DNA from 2 places in the Cupriavidus sp. Agwp_2 genome. Region 1 is predicted to be linked to the other one. Evidence: riboswitches for the same ligand, from Rfam matches in the RefSeq annotation. Region 1 holds a riboswitch; the other holds the start of a gene.

What was found. A riboswitch is a leader RNA that binds a small molecule or an ion and turns the genes downstream of it on or off. The one in region 1 is predicted to bind glycine.
Region 2: it holds a riboswitch for glycine, as region 1 does, so the genes downstream of both, gcvT (glycine cleavage system aminomethyltransferase GcvT) here and LPA45_RS24800 (D-amino acid dehydrogenase) in region 1, are expected to answer to the same signal.

What each region holds. Positions count from the first base shown of each region.
Region 1 covers NZ_CP088084.1:1,561,034-1,569,596, forward strand. The annotation lists gene LPA45_RS24790 (sialidase family protein) at 1-769, opposite strand, end outside; gene LPA45_RS24795 (TonB-dependent receptor) at 802-3,087, opposite strand; glycine riboswitch at 3,341-3,442, shown strand; glycine riboswitch at 3,443-3,571, shown strand; gene LPA45_RS24800 (D-amino acid dehydrogenase) at 3,626-4,891, shown strand; gene LPA45_RS24805 (Zn-ribbon domain-containing OB-fold protein) at 5,113-5,511, opposite strand; gene LPA45_RS24810 (thiolase domain-containing protein) at 5,536-6,702, opposite strand; gene LPA45_RS24815 (MaoC family dehydratase) at 6,741-7,199, opposite strand; gene LPA45_RS24820 (LysR family transcriptional regulator) at 7,473-8,396, shown strand; gene LPA45_RS24825 (Lrp/AsnC family transcriptional regulator) at 8,405-8,563, opposite strand, start outside.
Region 2 covers NZ_CP088083.1:3,646,645-3,655,207, reverse strand. The annotation lists gene gcvP (aminomethyl-transferring glycine dehydrogenase) at 31-2,961, opposite strand; gene gcvH (glycine cleavage system protein GcvH) at 3,035-3,415, opposite strand; gene gcvT (glycine cleavage system aminomethyltransferase GcvT) at 3,515-4,642, opposite strand; glycine riboswitch at 4,737-4,861, opposite strand; glycine riboswitch at 4,883-4,969, opposite strand; gene LPA45_RS17150 (glycine zipper 2TM domain-containing protein) at 5,084-5,311, opposite strand; gene LPA45_RS17145 (UvrD-helicase domain-containing protein) at 5,583-7,679, shown strand; gene LPA45_RS17140 (hypothetical protein) at 7,912-8,424, opposite strand.

The sequences.
Region 1 (8,563 bases):
GCGTGCCGTCGGCGCCCAGCAGCGCCACCGCGTGGTCGCGCGCGTTGGGCGGGAACACATGGCGCCACAGCGCCAGCATCTTGCCGTCCGGCGTCGGCGCCAGCGCGATGCGGCAGCATTCGCAAGACTGGTCGGCGATCTTGTAGTCGCCCTGGAAGCTCTTGCCCTGGTCGGCCGAGACCGCGTAGTAGATCGCGGCGCCCGCATAGGGCTGCTTGCGCGCCTCGGCGGCGACCACGTCGCGCTTGTCGATCCAGCTGACGAAGACGCGGCCGGCCGGGTCCACCGCGACCGCGTCGAAGCGGTGCGCGATCTGGTCGCGGTTGGCATGCACCGTCAGTGGCGCGGCAAAGGTCTTGCCGCCGTCGGTCGAGCGCGCGAAGCGGATAAAGCCGGTCCACGGCTTGGGCAGCGGCTGGGTCCAGGTGATATAGATCTCGCCGTCGCGCCCCGCTGCTACCTTGGGCCGGCTGTCATGGTCGGCCGCAACCGGCTCGGGCACGCTGTTGACGTGCTGCGCCGGCCCGAAGCTGCGGCCCCGGTCGGTCGACGCGCGCACCGCCACGTGCTGGCCGTCCTTGTAGGCGATCCACAGGCGGCCATCGCGATCGAAGGCGGCGCCGGTGCCAAGTTCGCTCATTGCCTTCGGCGCCGGGCTTTGCGCACCGTGGCCGGCGTGGCCGCCATGAGACTGCGCCATCGCGGCGAACGCCATGCAGGCGATCACGCCGGCGGCAAGGAATCGGAAGCTGCGGTGCAGGCGCTGCATGGGCAGGGTCGGGGTCGGGCTGGTCACGGCACTCAGAAGGAAAGCTTGGCCTCGGCGTAGAACGTCCGGCCCGGGTAGGGGTGGTAGACGAAGTAACGCTGGTCGGTCAGGTTGTCGATGCCAAGCCCGAGACGCACGTTCTTGACGGGCTTGTACGTCACCTTGACGTCGAAGGTCAGGAAACTGCTGGTGCCGCCGAAGGTGTCGGGATTGACGTCGCTGTTGTCGAGCGTATTGTACTGCCGCCCCGAATAGGTCATTGCCAGCGTGCCCGCCCATGCCGGCGTGAAGCGGTAAGTGCCGACCAGGTTCGCGCGCCACTGCGGGATGCGATAGAAATACTTGCCCACCGATGCCGGGTTGTTGGCGTTCTCCAGCGTCTTGGAGTGGTTGTACGCGCCGCTGGCCGACAGGTCGAAGCCACTGAACAGCACGTCGCGCCCGTCGTAGGCCAGTTCGATGCCGCGCGTGCGCACGCGATCCACGTTCTGGAAGCTGGTGACCGTGGGGAACACCGTGGTGTTGGTCTGGCTGACCAGCGCATCGCGGATGTCGTCCTCGTACACCGACACGCGGAAGTACGAACGGTCGACCGTGCGCTCGAAGGTCAGGTCCTTCGAGAACGAGCGTTCCGGCTTCAGGTTGGGATCGTTGTTGATCAGCGAGGTGCCGGTGATACGGCCCTGGAACAGCTCGGCGACGGTCGGGTAGCGGTAGGCCTGGCCGAGCGACAGCCGGCCCAGCCAGTCCTGGCCGATGGCTTTTTCCAGCGCCAGCTTGGGCGACCAGTTGGACTCGCTGCGCACCGGGTATGCGACATTCACGCCCGGCTGGCTGCGGCTGCCGTCATAGGCGCGCCAGTGTTCCCAGCGCACGCCCGGGATCAGCTTCCAGTCCTCGGCGAAGTACCACGCGTCCTGCGCATACAGCGCCTGCGTCTCGGTCTTGCCGGCAAAGGCGTTGTTGAAGGCGGAGATGGTGCCCGCCTGCCAGTCCGAGGTGTTGTAGGTGGTGTTGCTGAGCCGGTAGTTGTCGTAGTGGTAGCCGAAGGTGACCCAGTGGCCGCCCTTGAGCTGCTGCGGGCGGTAGTCGGCCTTCAGGTCGAGCGTGCGCCAGCCGGTGCCGTCGCCATAGGTCACCGTGCCCGGGCCATTGCCCGCAGTACTGGCGGTGCGGCTGATGTCCTTGCTGACGTCGAACAATGACGCCACGCCGGAGAAGTTCCACCCGGTCTCGTTGCGCGTGCGCAGCGACAGGCCATACAGCCAGCGCGCGTCTTCGCCGTTGCTCGGCGCAAACGCGTTGGCGGGGATCACGTAGCGGAAGCCGCCGATATTGACCGGGCCGCTCGACACCACGTTGCCGTTGGCATCGCGCAGGTAGCTGGCGGTGGTGCTGGAGCGGTCCTGCTGCCAGTAGGCGGCAGTAAACTGCGCCTGCAACGTATTGGTGATGTCGTAGCCGAGCTTGACCTTGAGCTGGTCCTGCACGGTATGCGTGACGCCCTCGCTGTTGACGCCCATCACGGTGCGATCGGCGCCGGTCTGGTCCTGGTCGAAATAGGCGCCGGTGACCGGCTTGTCGGCCGAGCTGGCGCGCACGTTCGAACGCGCCGCGGTATAGAAGCTCAGCGGCTGGCTCTTGCTGTCCTGCCGATCGACGCTGACCAGCCACGAAAACGGTCCGACGCGGTCGCCTACGTAGGCGTTGGCGTGCACGCCGTTGAAATTGTCGTGCGTGCCATACAGGTTGAAGCGCTGCGTGAACAGCTGCACGCTGGCATCGCCTTCGAACTTCTCCGGCGTGCGCGTGCTGATCAGCACGGTCGCGCCCAGCGAGTTGCCGGGGTACAGCGCCGAATACGGGCCATACAGCACGTCTACGCGCTCGATCTCGGCGGCATTGACCAGCGACCAGCGCGGCGGGAAGGTGAAATCGGAGCCCAGCAGGTTGGACAGCAGCAGGCCGTCGGCATAGACCAGCCCGCGCGCCGACTGGCGCGAGCTGGTGCTGCGCACCGAGATGATCGAATTCATATCGCCGATGAAGCGCTTGCGCACGGCGAGGTTGGGCGCGTACTTGAGCGCGTCTTCGGTGTTGACGACGTTGAAGTCCGCCATGCGCGCGGCGCTGATGCCGTAGGCGGGCGATGGCGTATTGGGCGGCGTGGCGGGCGTTTCGCCGCGCTCGGTCCTGGCCGAGACCACGACTTCCTGCAACGGTTGCGGCGCGCTGACGGGTCCATCCGCCTGCGCGCCGGCGATGCCGGGGCCCATCAGCGCGGCCGAAGCGGCCAGCGCAATCCGATTTCTTGTCACTGAAATACCTTTTCTGTTCTTCTGGCTCGCCCGACCGGTGCGCCGTATCCGGCTCGTGGTACGGCGCACTTCCTCCGCGTAGCGAGTGCTGACATTCTAGGTGGCGGGATGGATTGCCGCAGTGCGACATAGCGCCGCGCCAGAACGGAAGTGACTCGACCGCCCATGCGGGGGCATCAAGTTCTATACGCGTTTACCCGCATACCCACATGCGGCCTTTGTCTCTAGATTTGCCCGGATTGGCGTTCGCGCCAACGTGATGCTGGGAGAGACTGATCCGGCGGCAGCCGCCGCGGACAGCGCCGAAGGAGCAACCGCCCCGGAAACTCTCAGGCAAAAGGACCGGTATCACGCGTCACAGCACTCTGAAGAATGCCGCCATCGTCAGCCGGCATACCGAAGGAGCAAGCGGCCCTCGCCACCGGTACTACCGGCACCCCGGTGACTGTCGTGAATCTCTCAGGTCAGGAACAGAGGGGGCGTCCGCTACGCATGTCGCGTACGGGCTCCAATCCCGACGTTTCTGGACTGCCAGATCATGAAGACAATCGCCGTCATCGGCGGTGGCATCACCGGTGTCACCACGGCCTACGCGCTCGCCCGGCGCGGATTCTCCGTCACCCTGTTCGAGCGGCACCGCTACGCCGCGATGGAAACCTCGTTCGCCAACGGCGGACAGCTGTCCGCCTCCAACGCCGAGGTCTGGACGCACTGGTCCACCATCATCAAGGGCCTGAAGTGGATGCTGCGCAGCGATGCGCCGCTGCTGGTGAACCCGCGCCCGAACTGGCACAAGCTGAGCTGGTTCGCCGGGTTCATTGCCTCGATCCCGCACTACCGACGCAACACCATCGAGACCGCGCGCCTGGCCATCGCGGCGCGCGAGCACCTGTTCGCGTGGGCGGCGCAGGAAGGCATCGACTTTGACCACAAGCGCGAAGGCATCCTGCATATCTACCGCGACAAGGCCGGTTTCGAGCATGCGGGCCGCGTCTCGGCGCTGCTGGCACAGGGCGGGCTGGAGCGCCGGGCGGTGACGCCGGCGGAAATGCGCGCGATCGAGCCGACGCTGGCCGGCACGTACTACGGCGGTTATTTCACCGAAAGCGATTCGACCGGCGATATCCACAAGTTCACCAGCGGCCTGGCCGCCGCCATCGAACGCATGGGCGTGCGCTGCCGCTACGGCGAGGACGTGCGCAATGTCACCACCGATGGCCGCAGCGCCCGCGTCACGGTTCAGGAAGGCGCGGAAAGCACCACCTCGACCTTCGATGGCGCGGTGATCTGCGCCGGTACCGTGAGCCGCGCGCTGGCCGCCGGGCTGGGCGACCGCGTCAACATCTATCCGGTCAAGGGCTATTCCATCACCGTCAACCTGGACGACGCCGCCAGCCGCGCCGCGGCGCCAACCGTCAGCCTGCTCGACGACGAGACCAAGCTGGTCACCAGCCGCCTCGGCGACGACCGCTTCCGCGTGGCCGGCACCGCTGAGTTCAACGGCTTCAACCGCGACATCCGCGCCGACCGCATCCGGCCGCTGGTGGAATGGGTGCAGCAGTGCTTCCCGGGCGTCAGCACGCGCAGCGTGGTGCCATGGGCGGGGCTGCGGCCGATGCTGCCCGACATGCTGCCGCGCGTGGGCCGCGGGCGGGCGCGCTGCATCTTCTACAACACCGGGCACGGGCACCTTGGCTGGACGTTGTCAGCGGTGACGGCGGATATGGTGGCCGGGGTGGTGGCGCAGGCGCTGCTTGAGCCGAAGATGCCGGGCGTGGGTTCGCTGGCAATTGCCAAGGCTTGAGATCGCGTGTTAAGCGCGTCGCTATTGCCAGCGCCGGCCCTCTCCCCCAGCCCCTCTCCCGCGAGCGGGAGAGGGGCCGGGAGAGGGAGAAAACCATCGCGGGCGAAGGCGTTCGAGCTTGCTACTACCCTCCGCATACGCTCCCCTCGCCTGCGGGAGAGGGGTGGGGGAGAGGGCGTAAGCCTTCACGGAGTGAAGCGCCACCGCCCGCCGTGAACTACTCAGGCCGGCGCAAACACCGGCACTGGCGCGCCGTCCACGCTGGGCGCGAACTTGACCTTCACCTTCTGCCCGATGCGGACCTCATCGAGATCGCAATCGACGATATGGGTCATCATGGTCACGCCCTCGTCGAGCTTCACATAGGCAATGCAGAACGGCTGCGGGCCAGCCTTGCGCGTGACGCTGTACGAGTAGATGGTGCCACGGCCGCTGGCGGTCTTCCAGACCGTATCGCCCATGCAGAACGGGCACAGCGTGCGCGGATACCAGTGCGTCTTGCCGCACGACTGGCAGTGCTTGACCAGCAGGCGGCCTTCGCGCGCGGCCTGCCAGAACTCGACGTTGTCGGGCTGTTCGTCCGGGGCCTTGTAGGCCATGGGAGTGTGTGGGGTCGTCATGTCAGTTGCTCCGGCGATCGTTCATTATTCGCGCTCGAGGATCAGGGTGGCGCTGCCGTGGCGCGAGCCCAGGTAGCCGCCGGTGCCTTGCGCCAGCGCCAGGTCGCAGTTCTTCACCTGCACCGCCGGATGCGCTTCGCCGCGCAACTGGCGCACCGCCTCGATCACCTTGGTGATGCCGCCGCGGTTGGCCGGGTGGTTGTTGCACAGGCCGCCGCCATCGGTATTGAACGGCAGCTTGCCGACGCCCGAGATCAGGTTGCCGTCGGCCACGAACTTGCCGCCCTCGCCCTTCTTGCAGAAGCCCAGGTCTTCCAGCTGCATCAGCACGGTGATGGTGAAGCTGTCGTAGATCGAGGCGTACTTGATGTCGGCCGGGGTCACGCCGGCTTCCGCGAATGCGGCCGCGCCGGAGAACTTCGCACCCGACCAGCTCAGGTCGACCTCGCCGCCCAGCTGGCCCTTGACGTATTCGCCGGCGCCGACGATCTTCACCTTCGGACGCTTGAGCGTCGCCGCGATCTCGGGCCGCGCCACGATCAGCGCGCCGCCGCCGTCCGACACCACGCAGCAGTCGAGCTTGTGCAGCGGGTCGGCGATCATCGGCGAGTTCAGCACGTCCTCCACCGTCACGACATCGCGCAGCATCGCATGCGGGTTGTACTGCGCGTGGTGCGACGCCGCCACCTTGACCCATGCCAGTTGCTCGGGCGTGGTGCCGTACTCGTACATATGGCGCATCGCGACCATCGCGTACAAGTTGACGGTGACGGGATTGAACGGCGCCTCGAACGGCGCGTCCGGCAGGTTGGCGCCCCAGTTGCGCGCCTGCGTGCCGGTCGAGCCTTCCGAGCGCGGCCGGCCGGCCAGCGTGATCAGCGCCACATTGCATTTGCCGGCTGCAATGGCCTGCGCCGCGTGCGAGACATGCACCAGGTAAGCAGAACCACCGGTGTCGGTGGAATCCACATGGCGCACCTTCAGGCCGAGGTAGTCGATCATGTTGGTGGCGCCCAGCCCCGGCGCATCGCCGGCGCAGAAATAGCCGTCCACGTCCGACAGCGACAGGCCGGCATCGGCCAGCGCGCCGCGCGCGGATTCCGCGTGCAGCTGCGCCACCGACTTGTCCGGCGCCTTGCGGGTCGGGTGCTCGTAGGCCCCGACGATATATGCCTTGCCTTTGATGCTCATGGGAGTCTCGTCTTGCTTGGGATTGATATTGGGTAAATTCAGAAGCGCATCTGCACCAGCCAGATCGCCACCATGGCCGGCCGCTCGCTGCCTTCGACCTGCATCTCTACTTTCCAGTGACAGCGCACTTCGCCGGGGCGGACATCGTCGAGCTGCTGCAGCGTGAACGCGCCGCGCACGCGCGCGCCGGCCGGCACCGGGCCGGTGAAGCGCAGCCGGTCGAAGCCATAGTTCAGCGCCAGCTTGCGGCCCGGGAAGGCAAAGCACTGCCCGAACGCCGCCGACACCATCGACAGGATCAGGAAGGCGTGCGCAACCGTGCAGCCGTACGGCGAATCCGCCGCGGCGCGCTCGGGGTCCACGTAGATCCACTGCCGGTCATGGGTCAGCTCGGCAAAGGTATCGATGGCGCCCTGCCCGATGGGGAAATACTCGCTCACCACGGCCGGCGCGGCGCAAAGCGCACGCAGGTCGTCGAGCGATGCAATGCTGTGCATGAGGCTCCTGTCGGTCCGGGTCTCGCTGGATGCGATCGGCGCGATCGACCCAAGCGGGCGGCTGTCTCCGTTTCGTTCTTGCTGCCGAATCTTGCTGCCGATCTTGCTGCCATAGCGCGGCTTGCGATTGAGTGTAGCGACGCCGCCGAAGCAGCGTCCAATATCGTTTCCCGCGCGATCGATAAGCAGCGTTTATCGACCCCCCCGGCGCGCGCGGTTGCCCGGCGGGCGCGGGGCGCACTAAGATGTGGCTCCCGCACCCCCGCTGACCCCATGGAACTGCGCCGCATCCGGCACTTCGTCGTGCTGGCCGAGACCCTTAATTTCCGCCGCGCGGCAGAACGCCTGCATATCGCCCAGCCCGCGCTGACAGTCTCGATCCAGAAGCTCGAGTCGGAACTCGACGCCACCCTGTTCGTGCGCGAGCCGCGCGGCGTCACGCTGACCGAGACCGGCCGCGCCGCGCTGGCCGAGGCCCGGCGCATCCTGTTCCATGCCGGCCAGTTCAGCGAACTGGTGCAGTCGGCCAGCAGTGGCATGGCCGGCACCTTGCGCGTCGGCTTTGTCGGCACCACTACGTCGCACCTGCTGCCGCGGCTGGTGACGCGCTTTCGCAATGAATACCCCGGCGTCGAGCTGGTGCTGCGCGAAGCCACCTCGACCCGCATCATGCAGTGGCTGGAGGACGAGGCCCTGGACGTGGGCCTGGTGCGCACGCCGTTGCTGACGCCGGGCAACACTGCGCTGGCGCTGCTGGAGCGCGACCGCTTTGTCGCCGCCCTGCCGCGCAGCCATCCGCTGGCGGGCAAGCCGTCACTGACGCTGGCCGACCTGGCGCAGGAGCGCTTTGTCATGTACGAGCAGGGCGAAGCCTCCGGCCTGCGCAGCGCCGCGCTGTCGGCATGCCAGATGGCGGGCTTCCAGCCGCGCGTCACGCAAGAGGCCACGCAGGTACAGACCGTGCTGGCGCTGGTGGAAAGCGGGCTGGGCGTGGCGCTGGTGCCGTCGATCATGCAGCGCTTCGCCAACGACCGCATGGTGATCCGCGACCTGGCCGGCTACCCGGATGGCGCCAGCATCGGACTCGCCCTCACCTGGCTGCCGGCGCACGACAGCCCGGTGGTACGGCATTTCCGTGAGGTGGCGTTGTCGGAGTTCGCGGTGGATGGCGCGGACGAGGGGCGTGACGCGCGCTAGCCTGCAGGCTACTCGCCCTCTTCTTCCGCCACGCTCAACGTCAATCCCCCCGCCGGCAGCGGCAGCGCCGTCCGGTACCGCACCTGCTTCAGCGCGAAGCTCGACCGGATATTGGACACGCCCGGGATCTTGGTCAGCTGCTCCAGGATAAAGCGCTCCAGGCTCTG
Region 2 (8,563 bases), on a different replicon from region 1:
ACCGCGTCGGCGGCGGCCCTTCGGCGTGGCTTAGTCGACCACGTAGTCGCTGACCGGCACGCAGCTGCAGAACAGGTTGCGGTCGCCGTACACGTTGTCGGCACGGCCGACCGGCGGCCAGTACTTCTGCGTGCGCAGCGATGCCACCGGATAAGCGGCTTCCTCGCGCGTGTACTTGTGGGTCCACTCGTCGGCGGTCACCACCGCGGCGGTGTGCGGCGCGTGCTTGAGCGGGTTGTCCTCGCGGTCGAAAGTACCGTCGGCGACGCGGCCGATTTCCTGGCGGATCGCGATCATCGCATCGATAAAGCGGTCCAGCTCGTGCAGCGCCTCGCTCTCGGTCGGCTCGATCATCAGCGTGCCCGGCACCGGGAAGCTCATGGTCGGGGCGTGGAAGCCGTAGTCCATCAGGCGCTTGGCCACGTCTTCGTTGCTGATGCCGGTTTCCTTCTGCAGGGGGCGCACGTCCAGGATGCACTCGTGCGCGACCAGGTCGTGCTGGCCGGTGTACAGCACCGGGTAGTACGGCGCCAGGCGCTTGGCCACGTAGTTGGCCGCCAGGATCGCGTTCTCGGTGGCAGCGGTCAGGCCGGCCGAACCCATCATCGCGACATACATCCACGAGATCGGCAGGATGCTGGCCGAGCCGAATGGTGCCGCCGACACGCCGCCGATGCCGCGGTCGTCACGGCGATAACCGACGCTGTCCTGGTTGGGCAGGAAGTCCGCCAGGTGCGCGCCGACCGCAACGGGGCCCACGCCGGGGCCGCCGCCGCCGTGCGGGATGCAGAAGGTCTTGTGCAGGTTCAGGTGCGACACGTCGCCACCGAACTGGCCCGGGGCGGCGGTGCCGACCATCGCGTTCATGTTGGCGCCGTCGACATAGACCTGGCCGCCGTGCTGGTGCACGATCTCGCAGATCTGCTGCACGCCCTGCTCGAACACGCCGTGCGTGGACGGGTAGGTGATCATGATCGCAGCCAGGTTCTTGCTGTGCTGCCCGGCCTTTTTCGCCAGGTCTTCCAGGTCGACGTTGCCGTTCTCGTCGCAGGCCACCACGACGACCTTCATGCCGGCCATCTGCGCCGACGCCGGGTTGGTGCCGTGTGCCGACGATGGGATCAGGCAGATGTCGCGATGGCTTTCGCCACGGCTGGCGTGATACGCATGGATGATCAGCAGGCCCGCGTACTCGCCCTGCGAGCCGGCGTTGGGCTGCAGGCTGACCGCGGCGTAGCCGGTGGCAGCGCACAGCATGGCTTCGAGCTGGTCGATCATCTCGCGGTAGCCCACGGTCTGGTCCAGCGGCGCGAACGGGTGGATCTGGCTGAACTCGGGCCACGTCACCGGGATCATCTCGCTGGTGGCGTTCAGCTTCATCGTGCACGAGCCCAGCGGGATCATGGTGCGGTCCAGCGCCAGGTCCTTGTCGGCCAGCATGCGCAGGTAGCGCAGCATCTCGTGCTCGGCGTGGTGGGTGTTGAACACCGGGTGCGCCAGGTATTCACTGGTGCGCGCCAGCTCGGCCGGGAAAGCGTCATTGGTGGCGGCTTCGAGCTTGTCGAAGTCGAGGCCCGCCGGCAGCGGCTTGCCTTGCGTGAAGATCTCCCACAGCGCTACCACGTCGGCGCGGGTGGCGGTCTCGTCCAGCGAGATGCCGACGCGTGTGGCGCCGGCATGGCGCAGGTTGATGCCGCGTGCGGTGGCGGCGGCGTGGATGGCTTCGGTGTTGAAGCCGGTTTCCAGCGTCAGCGTGTCGAAGAAGGTGGCGTTGGTGCGGGCGAAGCCGAGCTGCTCCAGGCCGGCGGCCAGCGTGGCGGCCAGGCGATGCACGCGCTGCGCGATGCGCTTCAGGCCTTGCGGGCCGTGGTACACGGCATACATCGACGCCATCACCGCCAGCAGCACCTGTGCGGTACAGATGTTGGAGGTGGCCTTTTCGCGGCGGATATGCTGCTCGCGCGTCTGCAGCGCCAGGCGATACGCCTTGTTGCCTTGCGCATCGACGGTCACGCCTACCAGGCGGCCCGGCATCGAGCGCTTGAACGCATCCTTCACCGCCATGTAGCCGGCATGCGGGCCGCCAAAGCCCAGCGGCACGCCGAAGCGCTGCGAGTTGCCCACGGCGACATCGGCACCCCATTCGCCCGGCGCCGCGATCAGCGTCAGCGCCAGCAGGTCGGCGGCAGCCACCACCAGGCCGCCGGCGGCGTGCACGGCGTCGGCGATGGCGCGATAGTCAGCAATGTCGCCATTCACGCCCGGGTACTGCAGCAGCACGCCGAAGGCGCCCGCGGCAGCGGCGTCGGCGGCGGGGCCGACCTTCACTTCAATGCCCAGCGGCAGCGCGCGCGTGCGTACCACTTCCAGCGTCTGCGGCAGTACGTCGTCGGCGACAAAGAAGGTGTTGGAGTCGTGCTTGTTCACGCGCTGCAGCAGCGTCATCGCTTCCGCGGCGGCGGTGCCTTCGTCCAGCATCGACGCGTTGGCGATATCCAGGCCCGTCAGGTCGGTGACCATCTGCTGGAAGTTCAGCATGGCTTCCAGGCGGCCCTGCGAGATTTCCGGCTGGTAGGGCGTGTAGGCGGTATACCAGGCGGGGTTCTCGAAGATATTGCGCAGCACGACCGCGGGCGTGACGGTGTTGTAGTAGCCCTGCCCGATAAAGCTCTTCAGCACGCGGTTCTTGCGCGCCAGGCCGCGCAGCCTGGCCAGCGCGGCTTCTTCGTTCAGCGGCTCGGTGAACTCGCCCATCGGCATGCCGTCGCGGCGGCGGATGGCGGCGGGGATCACGGCGTCGATCAGCGCGGCGCGGCTGTCGTAGCCGAGCACCTTCAGCATGTGCTGCTGTTCGGCGGTATCGGGGCCGATATGGCGGGCGGCGAAGGCGTCGCGCGCCTCCAGTTCGGCCAGCGTGGGCCGGTTACCTTGGGCGGCGTTCATGGGAAGCGGGGCGTTCATTGGCAAGAACCTCGTGGGGAGCGCTGCGGCAGGTGGTCAGCCGTGCCGCGGCGCTGCAAATGCTGTGTGTCGATCAGGCGCCGACGCTGGCCTTGTACGCGTCGGCCGACATCAGGCCGTTGACGTCGTCGCTGTTGGCCGGCTTGAGCTTGAACAGCCAGGCGTCGAAGGCGTTGGCGTTGACGCTTTCCGGCGCAGCCGTGGCGGCCTCGTTCACGGCGATCACTTCGCCGGCCACCGGGGCATAGATGTCGGAAGCGGCCTTCACCGATTCGACCACTGCCAGCGCGTCGCCGGCACCGACCGACTTGCCCACTTCGGGCAGTTCCAGGAAGACGATGTCGCCCAATGCGTCCTGTGCGTGGTCGGTGATGCCGATGGTGAGCGTGCCGTCGGCTTCGACGCGCACCCACTCATGCGATTCGGTGTATTTGAGGTCGGCGGGGAAATTCATGAAGGTTCTCCGGATTCAGATCTGTTTCTTGTTGGGTGATGCCTGCCCGGCAACGCTGCCGGCAGGCGAGGGCGACCGTTGGGTGAGCGGGTGTTTCCCTTAGCTCACGAGTGCCTTGCCATTACGCACAAACGGCAGTTTAACCACAGTCGCGTTGAGTTTGCGGTCGCGGATCTCCACCTGCACCGTGTCGCCGACATTCACGCCTTGCGGCAGGCGTGCGAACGCGATCGATTGCGACAGTGAGGGGCTGAAGGTGCCGCTAGTGATTTCGCCGTCACCGGCGGGGGTGATGACCTTCTGGTGGGCGCGCAGCACGCCGCCTTTATCACGCAGGATGAGGCCAAGGAACTGCTGGCGAGAACCGGCGGCGGCCAGCGCCCCCTTGCCGGTGAAGTCGCGTTCGCTCTGCAGGTCCACAGTCCAGGCCAGGCCGGCGTCCAGCGGCGAGGTGCTGATGTCCATGTCCTGGCCGTACAGGTTCATGCCGGCTTCCAGGCGTAGCGTGTCGCGCGCGCCCAGGCCGGCCGGGCGCACGCCCGCGGCATTCAGCTTTTCCCACAGGCCGGCGACGCTTGCGGCCGGCACCACCAGCTCGAAACCGTCTTCGCCGGTGTAGCCGGTGCGCGCGACCATGACCTCGCCCAGGGCGGGATCCTGGACCACGACAGCGTTGAAGGGCTTGAGCGCATCGGAAGGTTGGGTCGACGGGAACGTGCTCCACACCTTGGCGCGGGCGTCAGGGCCCTGGACTGCGACGATCGCCAGCGGCTGCACGCCCGCGGGCGCGACGTCTTCACGACGCGGGGTGATGGTCACGCCGCTGCCGGTGGCGTCATTGCGCGCGCGGATCCAGTCGATATCGCCGACCGCGGTGCCGGCGTTGACCACCAGGCGGAAACGGTCCTCGGCAAAGAAATAGACGATCAGGTCATCGATGACACCGCCTTTCTCGTCCAGCATGCACGAGTACAGCGCCTTGCCGGGCGTCTGCAGCTTGTCGACGTTGTTGGCCAGCAGGCCGCGCAGGAAGGTGCGGGTATTGGGGCCGTTGAGATCGACCACGCACATATGCGACACGTCGAACATGCCGGCGTCGGTGCGCACGGCGTTGTGCTCTTCGATCTGGGAGCCGTAGTTGACCGGCATGTCCCAGCCGCCGAAGTCGACCATGCGGGCGCCGAGGGCGCGGTGGATGGCGTTGAGGGGCGTGGCCTGGAGCGTCATGGAATCCTCGGGGGCAATGTCGGGTTGCGAAAACAAAAAAGGGTCATCCGCCGCAACGATCGCCATGCCAATAGGCAAGCAATCCGCTGCGGCGGATGACCCCTCTGTCCTCGATACCTGAGAGATTACGAGGCGGATTCGTTGAACCCCATCCTCGCGCGCCCCTTCGGTGGGCACGCTCGCCACGAATGGCGGGTGCCGCTCTCCAGAGTGCGGCATGCATCGTGTGCATGTTGCATGCCGATCCGAACGGTCCGTGGTGCCTGAGAGTTTTCGGGTGATACCCCTTCGGCGGCGCAGTTCTGCGCGCTCTCCCGGTCGGATGCGCGCAATGTACGGGAGGCCCCGGCCTTTGTCAAACCAAGCCGGACGGCCGCCCGGCGGCTGTACCCGTTCCTGCGCCCCGCCGCCAGGGGCGTGAAGCCGGGTCTGGCGAGAGGCTTACTTTTTCTTGTCGTCGGTCACGACATTACCGATCACGCCGCCCACGGCCGCGCCGCCCAGCGTACCCAGTGCGCTGCCCTCGGTCAGGACGGCGCCGCCCACGGCGCCCGCACCCGCGCCGATGGCGGTGTTGCGTTGCTTCGGGGTCATGTCCGCGCAACCGGCGAATGCCGCGACCATCGCGCCGATCAGGGTCACTTTGGTCAATGTCTGCAGGGTTTTCATTGTTGGCTCCGAGTGATGGATATTGCATGTCCGAGACACGCCTGGACATAACAGTTAGAGCCTGGTGCACGTTCATTGGCTCCGGCCTTTACGAAGTGTTACGCCAGTGACACAACGAGGGCCGACGATGCGGCAGGCGCTGACTGACCGGCCAGGCCCAGCGTGTTAGCATCGAAAGCTTTGCCGCCGGGCACGTGTGCTGCCCATGGCGCGCGCCTCGTACGCCCCATTCATTCGCCCCATTCCGCTTCATTTCCCGAGCGCCTTTCACATGAGCCACGGCCTGAATTCCGCCCAATCCGAAGCCGTCCGCTACCTGGACGGCCCCTGCCTGGTGCTGGCCGGGGCGGGCTCCGGCAAGACCCGCGTCATCACGCAGAAGATCGCGCACCTGATCGAGGACAAAGGCTTCGAGCCGCGCCATATCGCCGCCGTCACCTTCACCAACAAGGCCGCCAAGGAGATGCAGGAGCGCATCGGCAAGCTGATGGAAGGCAAGACCACGCGCGAAGGCAAGCGCATCCCGCTCAAGCAGCTGACGGTCTGTACCTTCCACTCGCTGGGCGTGCAGATCCTGCGCATGGAGGCGGAACACGTCGGCCTGAAGCCACAGTTCTCGATCATGGATTCGGACGACTGCTTCGGCCTGATCCAGGAGCAGCTCGGCACCACCGACAAGAAGCTGATTCGCGGCGTGCAGAGCACGATCTCGCTGTGGAAAAACGGCATGATCGATCCGGAGGCCGCCATCGCGCAGGCCGCCAATGCCGACGAGCACCAGGCCGCGCTGGTCTACCGCAACTACGTCGCCACGCTGCATGCCTACCAGGCGGTCGACTTCGACGACCTGATCCGCCTGCCCGCGGAACTGTTCGCGCGCAATGAAGCGGTACAGCTCAAGTGGCAGAACCGGCTGCGCTACTTCCTGGTCGACGAATACCAGGACACCAACGCCTGCCAGTACCAGTTGCTCAAGCTGCTGGCGGGCGGCTCGCACCTGCGCGCGCCGGCCTTTACCGCGGTGGGCGACGACGACCAGGCCATCTACGGCTGGCGCGGCGCCACGCTGGATAACCTGCGCGGGCTGCAGACAGATTTCCCCAACCTCAAGGTCATCAAGCTGGAGCAGAACTATCGCTCCACGGTGCGCATCCTCGAGGCGGCAAACGCGGTCATCGCCAACAATCCCAAGCTGTTCGACAAGAAGCTGTGGAGCGAGCACGGCATGGGCGACCCCATTGCCATCCACCCGATGAACGACGAGGAGCACGAGGCCGAGTCGGTGGTGTTCCGCCTGTCCGCGCACAAGTTCGAGCGCCGCGCGCAGTTCCGCGACTACGCCATCCTGTACCGCGGCAACCATCAGGCGAGGTTGTTCGAGCAGATCCTGCGCCGCGAGCGCATCCCCTATGTGCTGTCGGGCGGCCAGAGCTTCTTCGACAAGGCCGAGATCAAGGACATCTGCGCCTACCTGCGCCTGATCGCCAACCCCGACGACGATCCCGCCTTCATCCGCGCGATCACCACGCCGCGCCGCGGCGTTGGCAACACCACGCTGGAAGTGCTGGGCACGTTCGCCGGGCAGGCCAAGGTCTCGCTGTTCGAAGCGGCGATGATGGGCGGCATCGAAGGCAAGCTGCAGCCGCGCCAGCTGGAGCCGCTGCGGGTGTTCTGCGAATCGATGGTGCGGCTGGCCGACCGCGCGGCCAAGGACCCGGCCACCGAAGTGCTAGACGACATGATGGCCGGCATCCACTACGAGGCCTACCTGTACGACAGCTTCGACGAACGGCAGGCACAGTCGCGCTGGACCAATACCCTCGAGTTCCTGGAGTGGCTCAAGCGCAAGGGCACCAAGCCCGAAGCGGCCGACGGCGAGGAAGCAACGGGCTTCGACAACGCCGACGGCTTCGGCAGCGAAGGCAAGAACCTGCTCGAACTGACACAGACCGTGGCGCTGATGAGCATGCTCGAAGGTCGCGAGGAAGATCCCGATGCGGTGCGGCTGTCGACGCTGCACGCCTCCAAGGGGCTGGAATATCCGCACGTGTTCCTGGTCGGCGTGGAAGAGGGCATCCTGCCCCACTGCCGCGAAGACGACGACATGACCGACGAGAAGATCGAGGAAGAGCGGCGGCTGATGTATGTTGGCATCACGCGCGCGCAGCGCAGCCTGCAGATCACCTGGTGCAAGAAGCGCAAGCGTGCGCGCGATACCTACTCCTGCCAGCCGTCGCGCTTTATCGGCGAGATGAAGCTGGAGGAGGCGCCGGCACCCAAGGACGAAACCCCGGCGATGAGTCCCAAGGACCGGCTCGGCGCGCTCAAGGCGCTGCTCGGCGGCCCCGGCAAGACGGCCGCGGACTGAGCCGGGCGATCGTACGCGTACAGTCCCGATACAAAACCCTACCAGGCCGACAAGACCGCGCGCGCCGCGGTCCCTAGCATGACGGTTGTGCCGCCTGCACTCTGTACGGTAGTGCGGCTGTGCGGCGGCAGGGCCTGCCCGGGTCTTGCCGCTCCAGACATCACGTCTGGTTTTTCCCTGTAATTGGCCCCCGCCGCGCAAGCGTGCGGGGGCAATTTTTTTGGCGCGGCGCTCAGTGCCCCGGCGCCTGCGGTGCGCCCGGCGGCGGCGCCATCATCGGTCCCGGCGGCAGGCCGAGCCAGCGCGCGGCATCGGGCGCGCCGCGCAGGCGCTGGCGCTGGCCGGAATCGAGGCTGTCGTCGAGCGCCAGCCAGCGTTCGCGCACTGCGCGGCGGTCCTGTTCGAGCGCGTGGTGCAGGCGGTCCATGGCTTCGGCGCGCGGCCGCAGCGGGCCGTCCGGCGCGGCGTCGGCGGTCTCGCGCAGGAAGCGGGCGCGCAGCTCCAGCGCATGCGCTTCCGCCTCCACCGCTGCGCTCCGCGCGGCCTGCCATAGCCGTGCCTGCGCCGGGTTCAGGCCAAGCGGCTCGGGCGTTGCCGGGACAGGGGCGGGCGGCGGCATGGCGCCATGCCGCCCCGGGCCGGCTTGCAGGGCGCTGGCCGGCGTGGCCACCAGGGCGGCGCCGCACAGCACCAGGACGGACAGGCTGGTGCGCAGCCGGGAGGTGAGGACGGGCAGGACGGGCATGGAATTCTCCTGTAGTGGTATCGATGCCGGTCCATGCTAGGGAAGGCCGCGCCACAATGCTTGAGCACTTGGTCTGCGCCGTATTGCAATGGCGTACATGGCAGGCCTGCCGGCAACGCTGCGTATCAGGCCTGATACA